DNA from 3 places in the Kitasatospora sp. NPDC051914 genome. Region 1 is predicted to be linked to each of the others. Evidence: predicted binding sites of a transcription regulator. Region 1 holds the regulator's gene; each other region holds the start of a gene.
What was found. Region 1 encodes HrcA, which represses chaperone genes, less so after heat shock. Its sites were predicted from a motif close to TTNGCACTCNGNNNNNCNGAGTGCNAA; they were not measured.

Region 1 (6,808 bases):
GGCCAGCCAGTTGGAGTCCGGGCTGAAGACCAGGCCGGTGGCCTCGCCGTTCTCGCTGCGGGCGAGCTCGTGCACGGTGCCGTCGGAGAGCGCGACGAGCAGCACCCGGCCGTCGTGCGAGGCGACGGCGAGCTGCCGGCCGTCCGGCGAGACGGCCAGGTCGAGGACCCGGCCGAGGCCGCCCGCGGCCAGCCGGCGCCGGTCGGCGGCGAGCACCGCGGGCGCGTACTCGAGCGCGTCGTCGCCCTCGGCGTCGGTGACCCAGACGGCGCCCTGGGTGCCGTCGGCGCCGGGCACCACGCGGGCGAGGCGGGCGCGGGCGCCGGGGGTGGCGTCCAGCACCCGGGCCGGGCCCTCACGGTGCGTCAGCCAGTGCACGGTGCCGCGGACGACGACCGCGCTGGCCCGGCCGGTGCGGTCCGGGGCGACGGCGTCGAGCCGGCCGGCGGCCGAGACCGGGTGCGGCTGGCGGCGGGTGCGCGGACCGGCGAGCCGGACGTCCAGGCGGCGCGGTTCGGCGCCGTCCAGGTCGTCGAGCAGCCAGAGGTCTCCCCCGCTGTGCCAGACCACCCGGGTGCCGTCGGTGGTGGCGTTGCGGGCGTAGAACCCGCCGTCGCTGTGCCGGCGCAGGTCGGAGCCGTCGGGGAGGCTGGAGTACAGCTGCCCGGTGCCCTCGTGGTCGGAGAGGAAGGCGATCCTGGAGCCGTGGGGCCCGCCGACCCACAGCGGCGACTCGATGTTGCCGTCCAGGCCGGTGTGCAGCCGCTCGAAGTCCCGCTCGCCGATCCACAGCTTGCCGGTGGTGCCGCCGCGGTAGCGCTTCCAGTGCGCGGGCTCCCGGCTGAAGGCCGACAGCAGCAGCACGCGGTCGCCCTCCGGCTCGAAGGCGAGCCCGCCGACCGGCCCGTACGGCAGCCGGGCCGGCTCGCCGCCGTCCAGCGGGACGGCGAAGGCCCAGGTGCGGCGCAGGGTGGCCTGGCCGGCGGTGGTGACGGCGACCGGGCGGCCGTCGGCCGTCCAGCCGCGCAGCGCGGTGCGGGCGCTGCCCCAGTGGGTGAGCCGCCGGGAGGGGCCGCCGTCGGCGGGGGCGACGTGGATCTCCGGTGCGCCGTCCCGGGTGGACGTCCAGGCGACGTGCCTGCCGTCCGGCGAGAAGCGCGGGTGGCTGACCGGCGTCTGGTCCGCCGTCAGCCGCCAGGCCCGGCCGCCGTCCAGCGGAGCGAGCCAGACGTCGTCCTCGGCGACGAAGGCGACCAGGTCGCCGTGCAGGTGGGGGTGGCGCAGGTAGGCGCCCTGGGAGGTGCTCTGCGGTTCGGTCACAGCAGCACCCTAGGCACCGCCGCGCCACCCCGCAGGGGGTTTCTTCTTGAGCGTACGAACCCGGCGCGAACCGGCCGCCCGCGCGCCCCGCAGGCGGGGAGGAGTCAGGACCAGCGGCCGGTGCGGCCGAGCAGCAGGGCGCCGGCCGCCACGCCCGCCGTGGAGGTGCGCAGCACCGACGGGCCCAGCCGGTACGGTGCGGCGCCCGCCCCGGCGAAGGCGGCCAGTTCCTCCGGCGAGACGCCACCCTCCGGGCCGACCACCAGCACGATGTCGCCCTTCTCCGGCAGCGCCGCGGTGGCCAGCGGCTCGGCGCCGTCCTCGTGCAGCACGGCGGCGAAGGCCGCCGCCGACAGTACCGGCGCCAGCTGACGGGTGGTCACGAGGTCGTGGACCCCGGGGAAACGCAGCCGCCGGGACTGCTTCCCGGCCTCCCGCGCGGTGGCCCGCCACTTGGCGAGGGCCTTGGCCCCCCGGTCGCCCTTCCACTGGGTGATGCAGCGGGAGGCCGCCCACGGGATCACCGCGTCGACGCCGACCTCGGTCATGGTCTCCACCGCGAGCTCGCCGCGGTCGCCCTTGGGGAGGGCCTGGACGACGACGATCCGCGGGCCCGGCTCGGGCTCCTCGCGGACGGTGTCCACGGTGACGTCCAGCGCGTCCTTGCCGTGCACGGCGGTCACCGTGCCGTCGACGCCGAGGCCCAGCCCGTCGGCCAGGGTGATCGCCTCACCGGCCTCCAGCCGCTTCACCGCGACCGCGTGCCGTCCCTCGGGCCCGTCCAGCCGCACCACCGCACCGGCCACGGCCCCGGCCAGCACCGCACTCTCGACGACGAACACCGGCGCAGTCATGACGGGGGCTTCCTTACGAGAGTGAGTACCGAAGGGGCGCGCGGTGGCTCCTACCGGCCGTTGAAGGCGTCCTTGAGGCGGGAGAACAGGCCCTGCTGGCCCGGTGCGAACTGGCCGGACGGGCGCTCCTCGCCGCGCAGCATGGCGAGCCGCCGCAGCAGCTCCTCCTGCTCGGGGTCGAGCTTGGTCGGCGTCTGCACCTCGACATGCACTATCAGGTCGCCCCGGCCGCCGCCGCGCAGGTGCGTGATGCCGCGGCCGTGCAGCGGGATCGACTGCCCGGACTGGGTGCCGGGCCGGATGTCGACCTCCTCCAGCCCGTCGAGGGTCTGCAGCGGCACCTGGGTGCCGAGGGCGGCCGCCGTCATCGGGATGGTGACGGTGCAGTGCAGGTCGTCGCCGCGCCGCTGGAACACCGCGTGGCTGGTCTCGGCGATCTCCACGTACAGGTCGCCGGCCGGGCCGCCGCCGGGGCCGACCTCGCCCTCGCCGGCCAGCTGGATGCGGGTGCCGTTGTCGACACCGGCGGGGATCTTGACGGTGAGGTTGCGGCGGGCGCGGACGCGGCCGTCGCCGGCGCACTCCGGGCACGGGGTCGGCACGACGGTGCCGAAGCCCTGGCACTGCGGGCAGGGGCGGGAGGTCATGACCTGGCCGAGGAAGGACCGGGTGACCTGGGAGACCTCGCCCTTGCCGCGGCACATGTCGCAGGTCTGGGCGGAGGTGCCCGGTGCGGCGCCCTCGCCGGAGCAGGTGGTGCAGGTGACGGCGGTGTCGACCTGGAGTTCCTTGGTGGTGCCGAACGCGGCCTCCTCCAGGGTGATCTCCAGGCGGATCATGGCGTCCTGGCCGCGGCGGGTCCGCGAGCGCGGGCCGCGCTGGCCGCCGGCGGCGCCGAAGAAGGCGTCCATGATGTCGGAGAAGCCGAAGCCCGCGGCGCCGAAGCCGCCCGCGCCCGCGCCGCCGCCGTTGGGCGACAGCGGGTCGCCGCCGAGGTCGTAGACCTGGCGCTTGGCCGGGTCGGAGAGCACCTCGTAGGCGGCGTTGATCTCCTTGAACCGCTCCTGGGTCTTCGGGTCCGGGTTGACGTCCGGGTGCAGCTCACGCGCGAGGCGACGGAACGCCTTCTTGATCTCGTCCTGCCCCGCATCCCGTCGGACGCCGAGTACCGCGTAGTAGTCCGTGGCCACCAAATGCTCCGCTTGTTCCGCCTCTAGAAGGTGCTTGCGTTCGACCGGCTGCGCTCGTTGCGCAGCCCGCTGTTACGACTCGGCCAGGATCTGACCCACGTACCGTGCCACCGCCCGCACCGCCCCCATTGTGCCCGGGTAATCCATCCGGGTCGGACCGATCACACCCAGCTTTGCCACGCTCTGGTCGCCCGAACCGTAACCGACGGAGACGACGGACGTGGAATTGAGGCCCTCGTACTCGTTCTCCCGGCCGATCCTGACCGTCATTCCGGACTCCGCGGTCTCACCCAGCAGGCGCAACAGCACCACCTGCTCCTCCAGTGCCTCCAGCACCGGCTGGATGGTCAGCGGGAAGTCGTGCCCGAAGCGGGTCAGGTTGGCCGTGCCGGCCAGCATGATCCGCTCCTCGTTCTGCTCGGCGAGGGTCTCGAAGAGCGTCGCCAGCACGGTGGAGACGATCGGCCGGTCGCCGGGCTCGAAGGCGTTGGGGAGGTCGTCCAGGACGGAGGGCACGTCCGGCAGCCGGCGGCCTGCGGCCTGGGCGTTGAGCCTGGCCCGCAGGTCGGCCAGCACGCTCTCGCCGACCGTGCCGGGGCAGTCGACGATGCGCTGCTCCACCCGGCCGGTGTTGGTGATCAGGACGAGCATCACCTTCGCGGGTGCCAGTGCGACCAGCTCGACGTGCCGGACGGTGGAGCGGGTCAGCGACGGGTACTGCACGACCGCGACCTGGCGGGTCAGCTGGGCGAGCAGCCGGACGGTGCGGGCGACCACGTCGTCGAGGTCGACGGCGCCCTCCAGGAAGTGCCGGATGGCCCGGCGCTCGGGAGCGGTCATCGGCTTGACCTCGGCCAGCCGGTCGACGAACAGGCGGTAGCCCTTGTCGGTGGGGATGCGGCCGGCGCTGGTGTGCGGCTGGTGGATGAAGCCGTCCTCCTCCAGCGCCGCCATGTCGTTGCGCACCGTCGCCGGGGAGACGCCGAGGTTGTGCCGCTCGACGAGGGCCTTGGAGCCGACCGGCTCCTCGGTGCCCACGTAGTCCTGGACGATCGCGCGCAGCACGGCGAGCCTGCGCTCGTCGAGCGGGCGGACGCTTGGACGCGTGTCGATGAGACGCTCGTCGACCCTGCGCTCGTTGGCCACGGGGCACGCACCTCCGTCTTCGCCCGTTGGACCTGGTGACCGTCCGGTTCCCTGGCACTCTGGATGGCAGAGTGCCAGGACCGTACCTGCCAGTGTAAGTGCCCGACCCCGACGGCTGGAACGGGCCTCCCACGTGATCCTCGACCGATCCGGCGGGCGCGTCCCGTGCCCCGCCCGGCGGCCGGTGGCAGCATCGAAGGCGAGCGAGTTACCGAAGGAGCAGCGATGTCGTCGACACGGCAGCACTCCCGCTTCGCACCGGACCGCGGCCTGACCGGCCGGATGGTCACCACCATGTTCCTGATCGGCCTGGTCTACGTGGGGTTCACCGGGCTGCTGATCGTCCTGCTGCGCGGTGCCTGGCCGCTGATCCTGGTGCTGTCCGGCGGCCTGTTCGTCGCGCAGTTCTGGTTCAGCGACAGGATCACCGAGAAGGCGATGGGCGCCCACGAGGCGTCGCCCGAGGAGTACCCGCAACTGCACGGCACGATCGACCGGCTCTGCGCGCTGGCCGACATGCCCAAGCCGCGGGTGGCGGTCGCCCGCAACGACATGCCCAACGCCTTCGCCACCGGCCGCAACCCGCAGAACGCGGTGGTCTGCGTGACCACCGGGCTGCTGCGCCGGCTGGAGCCGGAGGAGCTGGAGGGCGTCCTCGCGCACGAGCTGTCGCACGTCGCGCACCGGGACGTGGCCGTCATGACGGTGGCCGGCTTCCTCGGCGTCCTGGCCGGCGTGATGACCAGGGTCGCGCTGTACGGCGGCTTCCTGGGCGGCAACCGCAACAGCAACGACCCGAACACGGCGATCGCGCTGATCGTCGTCCCGCTGGTCAGCATGGTCGTCTACGCGCTGAGCTTCCTGCTGACCCGGATGCTGTCGCGCTACCGGGAGCTGGCCGCCGACCGCTCGGCGGCGCAGCTGACCGGGCGGCCGAGCGCGCTGGCCTCCGCGCTGACCAAGGTCACCGGGCAGATCGCCGCGATCCCGACCGAGGACCTGCGCAAGGCGCAGCCGTACAACGCCTTCTACTTCGCCCCGGCGCTGAACGCGCGGGAGGCCGCGTCCCAGCTGTTCTCCACCCACCCGTCGCTGGAGCAGCGGCTGGCGCAGCTGGCGAAGATCTCCGCCGAGCTCGGCCGCTGACGGCCCGGAGAGGACGGTCATGGGATTCCTGGACACCCTGCTCGGGCGGAGCAAGCCGGTGAAGCCGGACCTGGACCAGCTGTTCGGCATCCCGTCCGCCGCGCTCACGCTGGAGGCGGCGGCCGGGTTCCTGCCGACCGGGCTGGGCTCGGTCTGCTTCGCGGCCGTCGAGGGCGGTGCCTTCGAGGAGGTGAAGCGGCAGGTCCGGGCGCTGCTGGACGCGGACACCGACCGCGGCGGCGTCCCGGTGGAGGCCTCCCGCGACGACTACGGGTACTCGTGGCTGCTGGCCCGGCACACGCCGGAGGAGCTGCCGGACCTGGTCAACGACCTGCACGCCGTCAACAGCGAGCTGGAGGCGCACGGCTTCGGCCCGCAGCTGCTGTGCTCCCTGGTGGGCTTCAAGGACGCCGAGGGCCGGTCGCTGGCGCTGGTGTACCTGTACAAGCGCGGCAGCTTCTACCCGTTCGCGCCGGTGCCGGGCGGCGGGGAGAAGCGGAACAGCCCGCTGGAGCTCCAGGTGAAGGCGATGCTCGGCAACGACCTGCGGATCGAGCAGGAGCTGTCCCGGTGGTTCCCGGTCTGGGGCGCACCGGGGCTGTGACGGGCGCACGGCGGCCCGGCGCGCCGTAGGCCGGACGGGGGATGCGCGGGCGTCGGGCTCGTACACTCCGTCCATGCGCAGCAGGCAGTACGGCCCCGACCTGACCCCGCCCTGGAAGCGGCAGCAGCCGGCCCCGGAGGTGGCTGCCGAGCGGGACCTGGTGGTCGAGGAGGCCGCGACCGGGTTCTGCGGGGCGGTGGTGCGCTGCGAGAAGACCGCGGAGGGCCCGACGGTCACCCTGGAGGACCGGTTCGGCAAGCACCGGGTGTTCCCGATGGTGGAGCGCGGCTTCCTGCTGGAGGGCCGCGTGGTGACCCTGGTGCGGCCCGCGGGGCCGGCCCCCGCGCGGGCGCCGGGCCGCACCGCCTCCGGGTCGGTCGCGGTGCCGGAGGCACGGGCCCGGGTGGCCCGGGAGTCGCGGATCTACGTCGAGGGGCGGCACGACGCCGAACTGGTCGAGCGGGTGTGGGGCGACGACCTGCGGATCGAGGGCGTCGTCGTGGAGTACCTGGAGGGCGTGGACGACCTGCCGGCGATCGTGGCCCGGT
Region 2 (6,808 bases), on a different contig from region 1:
AGGACGACTCGGGCAACCCCACGCACTCCTTCAAGGACCGGGTGGTGGCCTGCGCCATCGAGGCGGCCCGCGCCTTCGACTTCACCACGCTCTCCTGCTCCTCCACCGGCAACCTGGCCGGCGCGGTCGGCGCGGCCGCGGCCCGGGCCGGATTCAAGTCCTGCGTGTTCATCCCGCACGACCTGGAGCAGGGCAAGATCGTCATGGCCGGTGTGTACGGCGGCGCCCTGGTCGGCATCGACGGCAACTACGACGACGTGAACCGCTTCTGCTCCGAGCTGATCGGCGACCCGGCCGGCGAGGGCTGGGGCTTCGTCAACGTCAACCTCCGCCCGTACTACGGCGAGGGCTCCAAGACGCTGGCTTTCGAGATCTGCGAGCAGCTCGGCTGGCGGCTGCCGGAGCAGATCGTGATCCCGATCGCCTCGGGCTCCCAGCTCACCAAGATCGACAAGGGCCTGCAGGAGCTGATCAAGCTCGGTCTGGTCGAGGACCGCCCCTACAGGATCTTCGGCGCCCAGGCCGAGGGCTGCTCCCCGGTCTCCGCCGCCTTCAAGGCCGGCCACGACGTGATCCGCCCGGTCAAGCCGCAGACCATCGCCAAGTCGCTGGCGATCGGCAACCCGGCCGACGGCCCGTACGTGCTGGACATCGCCCGCCGTACCGGCGGTGCCGTCGAGGACGTCACCGACGCCGAGGTGGTGGCCGCCATCAAGCTGCTGGCGCGCACCGAGGGCATCTTCGCCGAGACCGCGGGCGGCGTGACCGTCGGCGTCCTCAAGAAGCTGGTCGAGACCGGGCAGCTGGATCCGTCGAAGGAGACCGTCGCGATCAACACCGGCGACGGCCTGAAGACCCTCGACGCGGTCGCCGACGCCGGCCTGACCGCCACCATCCGCCCGACGCTGGAGTCCTTCCGCGCCGCCGGCCTCGTCTGAGCAGCCCACCCCCGTCCGCAAGGAGCACCGCATGAGCGCCACCGTCCGCATCCCGACCATCCTGCGCACCTACACCGGCGGCTCCGCCGAGGTGACCGCCGAGGGTGACACCCTGGCCGCGGTCATCGCGGACCTGGAGCAGAACCACACCGGCATCTCCGCCCGCATCCTGGACGACGCCGGCAAGCTCCGCCGCTTCGTCAACGTCTACGTGAACGACGACGACGTGCGCTTCGCCGACGGCCTGGAGACCGCGGTCAAGGACGGCGCCTCGGTGTCGATCATCCCCGCGGTGGCCGGCGGCTGCTGACGTTCCGTCCGAGACGGGAAGCGGAGAGCCGCCGCCGGGACCGGAACCCGATTTTCCGGTCCCGGCGGCGGCTCTCGCCGTGCCGGGTGGAAATACCACCGCCTGACGGGGAGTAGAGTTCGGCCGTGGCAGTGCTCCCCTCCGCGCCCGCCCGCCCCTGATCAGCCGCAATACCCGGAATTCTGCAGCCCGGCCGACCGGTCGGATCGTGTGCGCAGCGCTCCGGGGCCGATCGACGGCCACGTCCGCCCGCTGAGACGGGACGCGGACGGCACGGGGACGAACCTGTCAGGCAAGTGTCAGAATTCATACGGCAATATGTCGTTTTCTGCCCGTTATGTCCGGCGTGAATTGCCGAGATCCGCCGCTTTCATCCCGTCATATCCCTTGTCATGGCCCGGGATTTCCGTGAAGTTGGCCCTGTTGCACAGGGCTCCTGTCCGGATACATTCAGCCGCGGTCGACGCATTCACCGTCCGCCGGGCCCGTTGAAGGGCCACGGGCGGTGGTCTGCGGCGTGCAGGGCTGCGCCCAGGGGGGGTTCCCTCGGGCCGGCCCACCGGACCTGGGCCCGCAAAGACTGCGGACCCGTGAATGGCCAGCACAGCACAAGGGGAGTTCGGAATGGCTCAGGGCACCGTCAAGTGGTTCAACGCGGAGAAGGGCTACGGCTTCATCGCGGTCGACGGTGGTGCGGACGTGTTCGTCCACTACAGCGCGATCCAGATGGACGGCTACCGCACCCTCGAAGAGGGCCAGCGGGTCGAGTTCGAGATCTCCCAGGGGCAGAAGGGGCCGCAGGCGGACATGGTTCGTGCCGCCGCGGGCTGACCTTCGAAACCTGCGGAGCCCTCGGCTCGTCACGAGCTGGTCGGCGATTTCTTCGCGCCAGGCCCGTACGACACGTCGTACGGGCCTGCGTCATGTCCGGAACCGGTGCGGCCGGTCCGTGGGGACACGGCGATCGGGCTTGCACTCGCCACCCGTGAGTGCTAATCATTGGCGTTAGCACTCACAGCATGAGAGTGACAAGCGGACCGGGTCGGTGAGGCCCCGGCGAGCGGTAGGGGAAAGGACCCCCGCTCACAGGGCCGTCCGTCGCGGGCACCTCTGGTCCGAGCAGTCGACCGTGTCCCGGAGGACCACTTCAGATGGCCAAGATCATCGCTTTTGATGAGGAAGCTCGCCGCGGCCTTGAGCGCGGTATGAACCAGCTTGCCGACGCCGTCAAGGTCACGCTCGGCCCCAAGGGCCGCAACGTCGTCCTTGAGAAGAAGTGGGGCGCCCCCACGATCACCAACGACGGTGTCTCCATCGCCAAGGAGATCGAGCTCGAGGACCCGTACGAGAAGATCGGCGCGGAGCTCGTCAAGGAGGTCGCCAAGAAGACCGACGACGTCGCGGGTGACGGCACCACCACCGCCACCGTGCTCGCCCAGGCGCTCGTCCGCGAGGGTCTGCGCAACGTCGCCGCCGGCGCCAACCCGATGGCCCTGAAGCGCGGTATCGAGAAGGCCGTCTCGGCCGTCTCCGACCAGCTGCTCGCCCAGGCCAAGGACGTGGAGACCAAGGAGCAGATCGCCTCCACCGCCTCCATCTCCGCCGCCGACACCCAGATCGGCGAGCTCATCGCCGAGGCCATGGACAAGGTCGGCAAGGAAGGCGTCATCACCGTCGAGGAGAGCAACACCTTCGGCCTGGAGCTCGAGCTCACCGAGGGCATGCGCTTCGACAAGGGCTACATCTCCGCGTACTTCGCCACCGACCTGGAGCGCATGGAGACCAGCTTCGAGGACCCGTACATCCTCATCGCCAACTCCAAGATCTCCTCGGTCAAGGACCTCCTCCCGCTGCTCGAGAAGGTCATGCAGAGCGGCAAGCCGCTCGTCATCATCGCCGAGGACGTCGAGGGCGAGGCCCTGTCGACCCTGGTCGTGAACAAGATCCGCGGCACCTTCAAGTCCGTCGCCGTCAAGGCCCCGGGCTTCGGCGACCGCCGCAAGGCCATGCTCGGCGACATCGCCATCCTCACCGGCGGCACCGTCATCTCCGAGGAGGTCGGCCTCAAGCTGGAGAACGCGGGCCTCGACCTGCTGGGCACCGCCCGCAAGGTGGTCATCACCAAGGACGAGACCACCATCGTCGACGGTGGCGGCGACAGCGAGCAGGTCGCCGGCCGCGTGAACCAGATCCGCGCCGAGATCGAGAACAGCGACTCGGACTACGACCGCGAGAAGCTCCAGGAGCGCCTCGCCAAGCTGGCCGGCGGCGTGGCCGTCATCAAGGCCGGCGCGGCCACCGAGGTGGAGCTCAAGGAGCGCAAGCACCGCATCGAGGACGCCGTCCGCAACGCCAAGGCCGCCGTCGAGGAGGGCATCGTCGCCGGTGGTGGCGTCGCCCTGCTGCAGGCCGGTGTCGCGTTCGACAAGCTGGAGCTGGAGGGCGACGAGGCCACCGGTGCCAACATCGTCCGCGTGGCGCTCGAGGCCCCGATCAAGCAGATCGCGACCAACGCCGGCCTCGAGGGCGGCGTCGTGGTGGAGAAGGTGCGCAACCTCCCCGCCGGCCACGGCCTGAACGCCGCCAGCAACGAGTACGTCGACCTCATCGCCGAGGGCATCATCGACCCGGCCAAGGTCACCCGCTCCGCGCTGCAGAACGCCGCCTCCATCGCGGCGCTCTTCCTCACCACCGAGGCCGTCATCGCCGACAAGCCGGAGAAGGCCTCCGCGGCCGCCGGCGGCGGCATGCCGGGCGGTGACATGGACTTCTGATCCTCCCGAGGATCAGCAGTCCGGAACGCTCCGCGAGGGCGGTCTCCCCACCACGGGGAGGCCGCCCTCGCGGCATTCCCTCCGTCACTCACTCGTTCGTGGGACGCTGGGCCCATGACCGGATGGGGCGCCTCGGACGATCCGTGCAGTGACGACCACGAGCGTCGAACGGGAGACAGGAGGTCGGCGGTGACTGCGATGTCGGTCGAGCCGGGGCGTCAGTGGGACTACCTGCTGAACACCTGGCTGGAGCTGGACGTCCCCGAGGGCTGGCGCGCGGAGATCGACGAGGGAGAGATCCGTTTGGTGCCGCCGCCCAACGTGGGCCACAACGTGATCGCCGGTGAGGTCCACCAGGCGCTGCTCGCGTGCCTGCCGCCCCAGGTGGGCGTCTACCAGACCCTGGGGACGGAGATCGTTTCGCTGGAGAAGCTGTACGTGCCCGACCTGGTGGTGGTGGACAAGGCGCGCCTGGTGGCGCAGGAGGCGTCGATCGACGCGGCCGGCCTGCTGATGGCGGTGGAGATCACTTCGAAGCGCACCGCCCGGCTCGACCGCACGAAGAAGCTCTGGGCGTACGGTCACGCCCCCGTCCCGCTCTTCCTGCTGGTCGACCGCTTCGACGAGGAGGGGCCGACGGTGACGCTGTTCTCCGAGCCGGCCCAGGGGCGGTACCAGCGGGGTGTCCGCACGCCGTTCGGGCAGCCGGTCGCACTGCCCGAGCCGTTCGCGATCGAGCTGAGCACGGCGGGGTTCCCGGCCGGCAAGTGAGCTGCGGGAGAATGGGCGGATGGCCAGTCCTGAGATCGAAGCCGCCCTGCACGGTGCCCGTGCGTTGATCCTCGCCGACCTGACCGCCCGGGACGTGGCGGATGCGGCGGTGGTTTCGCTGGTGGAGGATGCGGTGACGCACCGGCGGTGGTGGCTGGAGCAGTGGTCGGACGGTGTCGGGTTCGTCCTCGGGCTGGTCGCCCAGGACGTGCAGGACGCCCTGCTGGAGGCGTACGGGCGCTGGCCGCTGTGCGCGGACTGCGCCGCCGAGGACGACCCGCACGCGCTGAGCGTGGAGCCGGAGCTCGGCCCCGACCCGCACTGGGTGTGCGGCAAGCGCGGCGTGGTGGTGGCGCCGGTCGGGGAGCTCTCGTGATCCTCATAGACCCGCCGACCTGGCCCGGCCACGGCAAGTTCTGGTCCCACCTGGTCAGCGACGCCAGCTACGAGGAACTGCACGCCTTCGCCGAACTCCTCGGTGCACCGGCGAAGGGCTTCGAACGCGACCACTACGACATCCCGGCCGCCTGGTACGACCGGGCCGTCGCCCTCGGCGCCCGGCCGGTGGGCAGCAAGGAGCTGGTCGCGCGGCTGACCGCGGCCGGACTGCGCCGGCGCAAGGTCAGCCCTCCAGGCTCCTGAGCTCCGCCGCCAGGTTGGCCCGGGCGGGGGCGTCGAAGCGGGCCAGCGCCTCCGGCGTGCGGTAGAGCGAGGGAAGTTCCAGCAACTGCCGCAGGATCGCCGCCCGCCCGGCCCGGAACGCCTCCTCGGGGACGAAGGCGTACTCCTCGCGCACGGCCGCCGTGTACGCCGCGTAGCGGTCCTCGTCGGAGCCGAGGATCGCGAGGTCCGCGTCGCAGAGCACCTCCCCGTTGCGGTCGCCCGGCTCGCAGCCGTGACCGGTCGTCAGCCGCACCAGCCGGGCGGTCTCGGCGACCAGCTCCTCGGCCAGGCCCGCCTCGTGCAGGGCGCGGACGGCCAGCTGGGCGCTGCGCTCCTCGTTCTCCGAGCGGTCCGGGCGGTAGACCGCGTCGTGGAACCAGGCGGCGAGCCGCACCGCGTCGGCGTTCTCGGCGCGGTCGGCGAGCGCGTCCACGTGGTCGAGCACGGCGGCCAGGTGCTCCACCGTGTGGTAGCGGCGCTGCGGCTCGGACCAGCGGGCCAACAGGTCCCGCCCGTAGGGCTCCGGGTCCGCCGCGGCCCCGCAGCGGTGCAGCAGCTCGTTCCAACGGTCCAGCAGCGCATCGGTCATGACACCCATTCTGCGCCCCCGCGGATTCGGCGGATCGCCTGACGCCATATGTCGGTGACAGGTATATGTAGTCGACATGACGGAACGAAGCATGCAGGAGCCCACGCTGCTCCTGCTCACCGCGCTCGCGGACGCCCCGCGGCACGGCTACGCGCTGATCCAGGAGGTCGCCGAGATCTCCGCCGGCCGGGTCAGGATGCGCACCGGCACGCTGTACGGCGCCCTCGACCGCCTGCTCCAGCAGGGGCTGATCGAGGTCGAGCGCGAGGAGGTGGTGGACGGCCGGGCCCGTCGTACCTATGCGCTGACCGAGGGCGGCCGGCACGTGCTGGCCGCCGAGACCGAGCGGCTGCGGGCCGTGGTGGCGGAGGCGGAACGCCGGATGGCGGCCGCCGGCCCGAACGCCCGCCAGAAGAAGAACCCGAGGGTCAGGGGGGCCTTCGCATGACGACACCGATGCTCGCCGCGGCACTGCGGCTCTACCCCGCCGCCTACCGGGCGGAACGCGGAGCGGAGATCGCCGCCGTGTACGCCGACACCACGTCCGGCGCAGGACGCCTCGCCGCCGCCCGGGAGACGGTCGGCATCGCCGGGTACGGCTTACGGCTGCGCACCGGGCTGACCTCGGCCTCGCCCGCCGGGCACCTGCTCGCCACCGCCGCGCCGATGGTCCTGGCGGTGGGTGCGGCCATGGCGCTCCTCGACCTCGGGATGCTGACGTTGACGGGCCCGTCGATCGTGATGGGCCGTGGCGCCGGTTTCG
Region 3 (6,808 bases), on a different contig from region 1:
CGCCGCTCGCTCCACGCGTCGGCCCCATCGTGCCAGGTCCGTGCCCGCCCGTAGGCGCGATCCGATGGTGTGTTCCCCACCCAGCCCCGGCCCCGCCCGCACCGGCGGGGCAGCACCCCCGGCGGACCCTCTAACCTTGGTGCCGTGCTGCTGCTCGCGTTCGACACCGCAACCCCCGCCGTCACCGCCGCCGTCCACGACGGCACGACCGTCCTCGCCGAGTCCTACGAGGTCGACGCCAGACGGCACGGCGAGCTGCTCCTGCCGACCGTCGGCCACGTGCTGCGCACCGCCGGCGTCGACAAGCGCGAGCTCACCGCGATCGCGGTCGGGGTCGGCCCCGGCCCGTACACCGGGCTGCGCGTCGGCCTGGTGACCGCGGCCGCCCTCGGCCACGCGCTCGGCCTGCCGGTGCACGGCGTCTGCACCCTGGACGCGATCGCGCACCAGGCCCGCCTGGAGGGGCTCACCGGCCCGTTCACGGCGGCCACCGACGCGCGCCGCAAGGAGGTCTACTGGGCCGCGTACGACGAGGACGGCACCCGCACCGACGGCCCCTCGGTCGACCGGCCCGGCGACCTCGCACCGCCGCAGCGCTCGGTCGGTGCCGGCGCCCTGCTCTACCCGGACACCTTCCCCGGCGCGACCGGCCCGGAGCACGTCTCCGCCGGGGCCCTCGCCGACTTCGCCGCCCGCGAGCTGGCGGCCGGCCGGGAGCTGCTGCCCAACGCCCCGCTGTACCTGCGCCGCCCCGACGCCCAGGTCCCGGCCGGCTACAAGGCGGTGCTCCCCGCATGACCGGGCCGTCGGCCGCTGACCGGGACGTCCGATGGACGTGATCCTCCGCCCCATGCGGTGGTGGGACATCGAGCCGGTCATGGAGCTCGAACTGCGGCTCTTCCCCGAGGACGCCTGGTCGCCCGGCATGTACTGGTCCGAGCTGGCCGAGGCCCACCCCGGCGGCTCCCGCCACTACACCGTCGCCACCACCGAGGAAGGCGCGATCGTCGGCTACGCCGGGCTGATGGCCGTCGGCGCGGAGAGCGACGTCCAGACCATCGCCGTGGACGAGCGCCTGCAGGGCGCCGGCCTCGGCACCGCCCTGCTGACCGACCTCGTCGAGGAGTCCGCCCGCCGCGGCTGCACCGAACTGCTGCTGGAGGTCCGGGTGGACAACCTGCGCGCCCAGCGGCTGTACGAGCGGTTCGGCTTCCAACCGGTCGGCGTCCGCCGCGGCTACTACCAGCCCGCGAACGTCGACGCGCTCGTCATGCGCCTCGACCACCCCACGCACGATTCGAAGGACCCGAAGAATGGCTGACGAACCGCTCGTCCTCGGCATCGAGACCTCCTGCGACGAGACCGGCGTCGGCATCGTGCACGGCACCACGCTGCTCGCCGACGCTGTCGCCTCCAGCGTCAACGACCACGCCCGCTACGGCGGCGTCGTCCCCGAGATCGCCAGCCGCGCGCACCTGGAGGCGATGGTCCCCACCATCCGGCGCGCCCTGGACACCGCCGGCGTGAAGGCCACCGACCTCGACGGCATCGCCGTCACCGCCGGCCCCGGCCTGGCCGGCGCGCTGCTGGTCGGCGTCTCCGCCGCCAAGGCCTACGCCTGGGCGCTCGACAAGCCGCTGTACGGCGTCAACCACCTCGCCTCGCACATCTGCGTCGACCAGCTGGAGCACGGCCGGCTGCCCGAGCCGACCATGGCGCTGCTGGTCTCCGGCGGCCACTCCTCGCTGCTGCTGTCCGCCGACATCACCAGCGACGTCCGCCCGCTCGGCGCCACCATCGACGACGCCGCCGGCGAGGCCTTCGACAAGGTCGCCCGGGTGCTCGGCCTCGGCTTCCCCGGCGGCCCGATCGTCGACCGCACCGCCCGCGAGGGCGACGGGAAGGCCATCGCCTTCCCGCGCGGCCTGAGCGCGGCGAACGACCCCGCGTACGACTTCTCCTTCTCCGGCCTGAAGACCGCCGTCGCCCGCTGGGTGGAGGCCAGGCGCCGGGCCGGCGAGGAGGTGCCGATCGCCGACGTCGCCGCCTCCTTCCAGGAGGCCGTCACCGACGTGCTCACCCGCAAGGCCGTCCGGGCCTGCAAGGACAACGGCGTCGACCACCTGATGATCGGCGGCGGCGTCGCCGCCAACTCCCGCCTGCGCGAGATGGCCCAGCAGCGCTGCGACAAGGCCGGCATCGTGCTGCGGGTGCCCCGCCCGGGCCTGTGCACCGACAACGGCGCGATGGTCGCCGCGCTCGGCGCCGAGATGGTCCGGCGCAACCGCACCCCCTCCGCCTTCGACCTGTCCGCGGACTCCTCGCTGCCGGTCACCGAGGTGCACGTCCCGCACACCGAGTTCCACGCGCACGCCCACGAGTCGCTCGGGTGACCCGGGCCCACATGTGGGAGGCCCGTGCCGCCGAGGGGCGGGCCGCCGAACTGGAGCACTGGGTGCGCGAGAGGGCGCTGCCCGGCCTGCGCGCCGCCGGCCCCGAGCGGCTGGAACTCCTCACCGCCGCGGGCGACCGCGTCCTGCTCATCACCTGGTGGACGGGCGAGCCGGGGCACGTCCCCGATCCGCCGGACGGGTTGCTCGCGCGACCCGTCCACCGGTGGTCGTTCACCAGTACGCACGTCGAGTAGCGTGCTTTCCTGAGAAATCGCTGACCCGGTCCTGCGGCCGGGCTGGGTGGGGGAGCGCGCGTTGCCGAAGAGGTCCTTGTCCTGCGTCCTGGGGGCAGCGGCCCTCCTGGCGACCCTGACGGCGTGCGGCAGCACCCCGCGCAGCGCGGCGCAGGCCCCGCCGGCCCGCACCACCGCGCCCGCGAGCGGCGCGCCCGCCACCACCGCGGCGGCCGCCCCCGCCGGCGATCAGGCCGCGGCCCCCGCCGCAGCCTGGGCCAAGTGGGGCCTCAAGCCGCTGCCCGCCGCCCCGGCCGCGCCCGCCGACAAGCCGGTCAAGCTGCCGGCCACCGGGCCCGTCCCGGTCTTCAGCGAGGTGCCGACCACCGACAAGGTCGTCTTCATCACCATCGACGACGGCGCCGAGAAGGACCCGAAGTTCGTCGAGATGGCCACCGACCTCAAGGTGCCCTTCTCGATGTTCCTGACCCGCGACATCGTCCGCAGCGACTACGGCTACTTCAAGCCGCTGCAGGCCCTCGGCAACCGCATCCACAACCACAGCACCGGCCACCCCGCGATGAGCGGCCTGACCGCCGACCGGCAGAAGGCCGAGGTCTGCGACGCCCAGAGCGCCCTCACCGAGCAGTACGGCACCGCCCCGCTGCTGTTCCGCCCGCCCTACGGCGACGGCGCGCACAGCCCCGGCCTGAACAGCGCCGTCCGCCAGTGCGGCCCGCGCGCCGTGGTGCTCTGGCGCGAGTCCATGCAGATCCACGACATGCAGTACCAGTCCGCCGACAAGAAGCTCCGCCCCGGCGACATCATCCTCGCCCACTTCCGCGGCCCCAAGGACCTCAAGGGCGAGACCATGACCAAGATGTTCGGCGAACTGCTCGCCCGCATCCAGGAACAGGGCTTCTCCGTCGGCCGCCTGGAGGACTACATCGCCGCCGGCTGACCCAGCATCATCAGCGGCCCGTGGTCCGTGCGGCTCAGAATCACCGTCACCTCGTGCGGCCCGCTCGGCTTCAGCTGCCGGCGCAGCTCCTCCGGCGTGATCGAGATCCCCCGCTTCTTGATCACCACCGTGCCCGCCCCGCGCTCGCGCAGCAGCGCCTTCAACCGCTTCACGTTGTACGGCTGCACCTCGCCGATCTCGTAGGCGTGCGCGAAGCGGGTGGGCACCAGCTCGTCCGCCGTCACGTACGCGATCTGCGGGTCCACCAGCCGGCCGCCGACGTGCTCCGCCACGTCCGCCACCAGCCCGGCCCGGATCACCGCGCCGTCCGGCTCGTACAGGAAGCGGCCCACCGGGCCCGCCTCCGCGCGCTCACCGGTGCCCGACAGGCTGTGCCCGCCCGGCAGCACCGTCGCCCGGTACGGCGCCGCAGCGGCCGTGCCGAACCAGATCACCGCCTCCTTGACCTCCCCGTGGTCGGAGACCCACTCCGCCTCGGCCCCCTCCGGCACCAGCTCGTGCGGAATGCCGGGAGCGACCTTCAACGCCCCGAACGGCGTGCGCCGCGCCGCCTCCAGCGCCCAGGACAGCGGCGGCGAGTACGCCTCCGGGTCGAAGACCCGCCCCCGCGAGGTGCGCCGCGCCGGATCGGTGAACACCGCGTCGAAGCCCTCGACGTCCACCTCCGTGACGTCCGCGCAGCGCACCTCCACCAGGTCGGCGAGGCCCAGCGCGGCGGCGTTCGCCTCCGCCACCGCACAGGTCAACGGATCCCGGTCGACGGCCAGCACCGACACCCCGGCCCGGGCCAGCGCGATCGCGTCCCCGCCGATGCCGCAGCACAGGTCGGCCAGCCGCCGCACCCCCAGGCCCGCGAACCGGGCCGCCCGCCACTCGGCGACGCTGCGCCGGGTCGCCTGCTCCACGCCGTTCGGGGTGAAGTACATGGCGTCGGCGTCCGCGCCGAACTTCGCCCGGGCCCGCTGCCGCAGCCGCGCCTGCTCCAGCGCCGCCCGCACCAGCTCCGCGGGGTGGTTGCGCCGCAGCCGGGTGGCCAGCGCCAACTCCTGGTCGGGGGTGAACTCCCGCAGTTCGGCGAGCAGGGCCCGCCCCTCGTCGGTCAGCAGCGCCCGGAACGATTCGATCTCCACCCGGCCATTGTCCCCGGGCCCGGCGGCGGGCCGCCGCTCAGCGGCCGAGCGCCGCCAGTGCGGCCGCGACCAGCACCGGCCCGAGCACCACCAGCGAGACCGGGGCGATCCGGTGGCCCCGGCGGGCGGTCGCCGCCATGCCCACCAGCGGCACCGCCACCGCGGCCAGCAGGATGCCGACGCACATCGCCACCGCGCCGGCGCCGCTCCCCGGCGTGGCGAGTGCGAACACCAGGGCCACGGACGCGTAGACGGCGAGGCAGCCGAGCGGCACTTCGAGGGCGAGCAGCCAGGCGGTGTGCAGGAGGTCCCGGCGGACGGACGGTCGGATCGTTGCCATGGGGCGAGCCTGTCGCGGGCGGTGCGCACGCACATGAGTACGACTACTCAGCTTCCCCCGGGGACACGGGGCGACTGGCGTTGGCACTCTGGTTGACTGAGTGCTAACGGCAGCCTATGGTCGTTCCTGGCACTCCCCCCGGGGGAGTGCCAATGCGACGGAGCGTGCCTGACCCCCGCGACGGCAGGCCTGCGGACATCGCCCTTCCCTGTTAGACAACCCCGTAATCTCCGAAGGGGAGCTCGGACGTGACCACCAGCAGCAAGGTTGCCATCAAGCCGCTCGAGGACCGCATCGTGGTCCAGCCGCTCGACGCCGAGACCACCACGGCCTCCGGCCTGGTTATCCCGGACACCGCCAAGGAGAAGCCCCAGGAGGGCGTCGTCCTGGCCGTCGGCCCGGGCCGCTTCGAGGACGGCCAGCGCCTGCCGCTCGACGTCGCCGTCGGTGACATCGTCCTCTACTCCAAGTACGGCGGCACCGAGGTCAAGTACCAGGGCGAGGAGTACCTCGTCCTCTCGGCTCGCGACGTTCTCGCCATCATCGAGAAGTAAGCCGTAACGGCCCGCCCCGGAACCGCGTCAGCTCTGACCCGGGCCGGGGCGTGCTTGTTGGTCAATCCGTAAAACCCTGAGGAAACGGGAACATGGCGAAGATCCTGCAGTTCGACGAGGACGCCCGCCGCTCGCTGGAGCGCGGTGTCAACAAGCTGGCCGACACGGTCAAGGTGACCATCGGCCCCAAGGGCCGCAACGTCGTCATCGACAAGAAGTTCGGCGCCCCCACCATCACCAACGACGGTGTGACCATCGCCCGCGAGGTCGAGCTCGACGACCCGTACGAGAACCTCGGCGCGCAGCTCGTCAAGGAGGTGGCCACCAAGACCAACGACGTCGCGGGTGACGGCACCACCACCGCGACCGTGCTCGCCCAGGCCCTGGTCAACGAGGGTCTGCGCAACGTCGCCGCCGGCGCCGGCCCGGCCGCCCTGAAGAAGGGCATCGACAAGGCCGTCGCCGCCGTCTCCGAGCACCTGCTCTCGGTGGCCCGCGAGATCGAGGGCAAGGACGACGTCGCCGCCGTCGCGTCCCTCTCCGCCCAGGACACCCAGGTCGGCGAGCTCATCGCCGAGGCGATCGACAAGGTCGGCAAGGACGGTGTCATCACCGTCGAGGAGTCCAACACCTTCGGCGTCGAGCTCGAGTTCACCGAGGGCATGCAGTTCGACAAGGGCTACCTGTCGCCGTACTTCGTGACCGACGCGGAGCGCCAGGAGGCGGTCCTCGAGGACCCGTACATCCTGATCAACCAGGGCAAGATCTCCTCCATCCAGGAGCTCCTCCCGCTGCTGGAGAAGATCCTGCAGGGCGGCTCCCGCCCGCTGCTGATCATCGCCGAGGACGTCGACGGCGAGGCGCTGTCCACCCTCGTGGTCAACAAGATCCGCGGCACCTTCAACGCGGTGGCCGTCAAGGCCCCGGGCTTCGGCGACCGCCGCAAGGCGATCCTCGGCGACATCGCCGTCCTCACCGGCGGCACCGTCATCTCCGAGGAGGTCGGCCTCAAGCTCGACCAGGTCGGCCTGGACGTGCTCGGCACCGCCCGCCGCGTCACCGTCACCAAGGACGAGACCATCCTCGTCGACGGTGCCGGCGACTCGGACGCCGTGGCCGGCCGCGTCGGCCAGATCAAGGCCGAGATCGCCGCCACCGACTCCGACTGGGACCGCG

Region 2: groL (chaperonin GroEL) is a predicted target of HrcA. The motif match lies at 2,254-2,280, and genes of this name have one in related genera.
Region 3: groES (co-chaperone GroES) is a predicted target of HrcA. The motif match lies at 5,159-5,185, and genes of this name have one in related genera.

Annotation. Positions count from the first base shown of each region.
Region 1 covers NZ_JBFAXX010000009.1:8,770-15,577, reverse strand. Annotated here, with positions in the region: gene AB0M03_RS08315 (PDZ domain-containing protein) at 1-1,320, opposite strand, end outside; gene AB0M03_RS08310 (16S rRNA (uracil(1498)-N(3))-methyltransferase) at 1,425-2,174, opposite strand; gene dnaJ (molecular chaperone DnaJ) at 2,225-3,364, opposite strand; gene hrcA (heat-inducible transcriptional repressor HrcA) at 3,437-4,477, opposite strand; gene htpX (zinc metalloprotease HtpX) at 4,736-5,656, shown strand; gene AB0M03_RS08290 (hypothetical protein) at 5,676-6,260, shown strand; gene AB0M03_RS08285 (DUF3097 domain-containing protein) at 6,334-6,808, shown strand, end outside.
Region 2 covers NZ_JBFAXX010000005.1:45,406-52,213, forward strand. Annotated here, with positions in the region: gene thrC (threonine synthase) at 1-938, shown strand, start outside; gene AB0M03_RS05370 (ubiquitin-like small modifier protein 1) at 970-1,248, shown strand; gene AB0M03_RS05375 (cold-shock protein) at 1,873-2,079, shown strand; gene groL (chaperonin GroEL) at 2,400-4,022, shown strand; gene AB0M03_RS05385 (Uma2 family endonuclease) at 4,221-4,793, shown strand; gene AB0M03_RS05390 (hypothetical protein) at 4,813-5,169, shown strand; gene AB0M03_RS05395 (DUF4031 domain-containing protein) at 5,166-5,435, shown strand; gene AB0M03_RS05400 (hypothetical protein) at 5,416-6,045, opposite strand; gene AB0M03_RS05405 (PadR family transcriptional regulator) at 6,122-6,493, shown strand; gene AB0M03_RS05410 (hypothetical protein) at 6,490-6,808, shown strand, end outside.
Region 3 covers NZ_JBFAXX010000019.1:114,992-121,799, reverse strand. Annotated here, with positions in the region: gene tsaB (tRNA (adenosine(37)-N6)-threonylcarbamoyltransferase complex dimerization subunit type 1 TsaB) at 145-798, shown strand; gene rimI (ribosomal protein S18-alanine N-acetyltransferase) at 830-1,321, shown strand; gene tsaD (tRNA (adenosine(37)-N6)-threonylcarbamoyltransferase complex transferase subunit TsaD) at 1,314-2,393, shown strand; gene AB0M03_RS15015 (hypothetical protein) at 2,390-2,647, shown strand; gene AB0M03_RS15010 (polysaccharide deacetylase family protein) at 2,709-3,587, shown strand; gene AB0M03_RS15005 (class I SAM-dependent methyltransferase) at 3,569-4,738, opposite strand; gene AB0M03_RS15000 (hypothetical protein) at 4,776-5,078, opposite strand; gene groES (co-chaperone GroES) at 5,327-5,632, shown strand; gene groL (chaperonin GroEL) at 5,725-6,808, shown strand, end outside.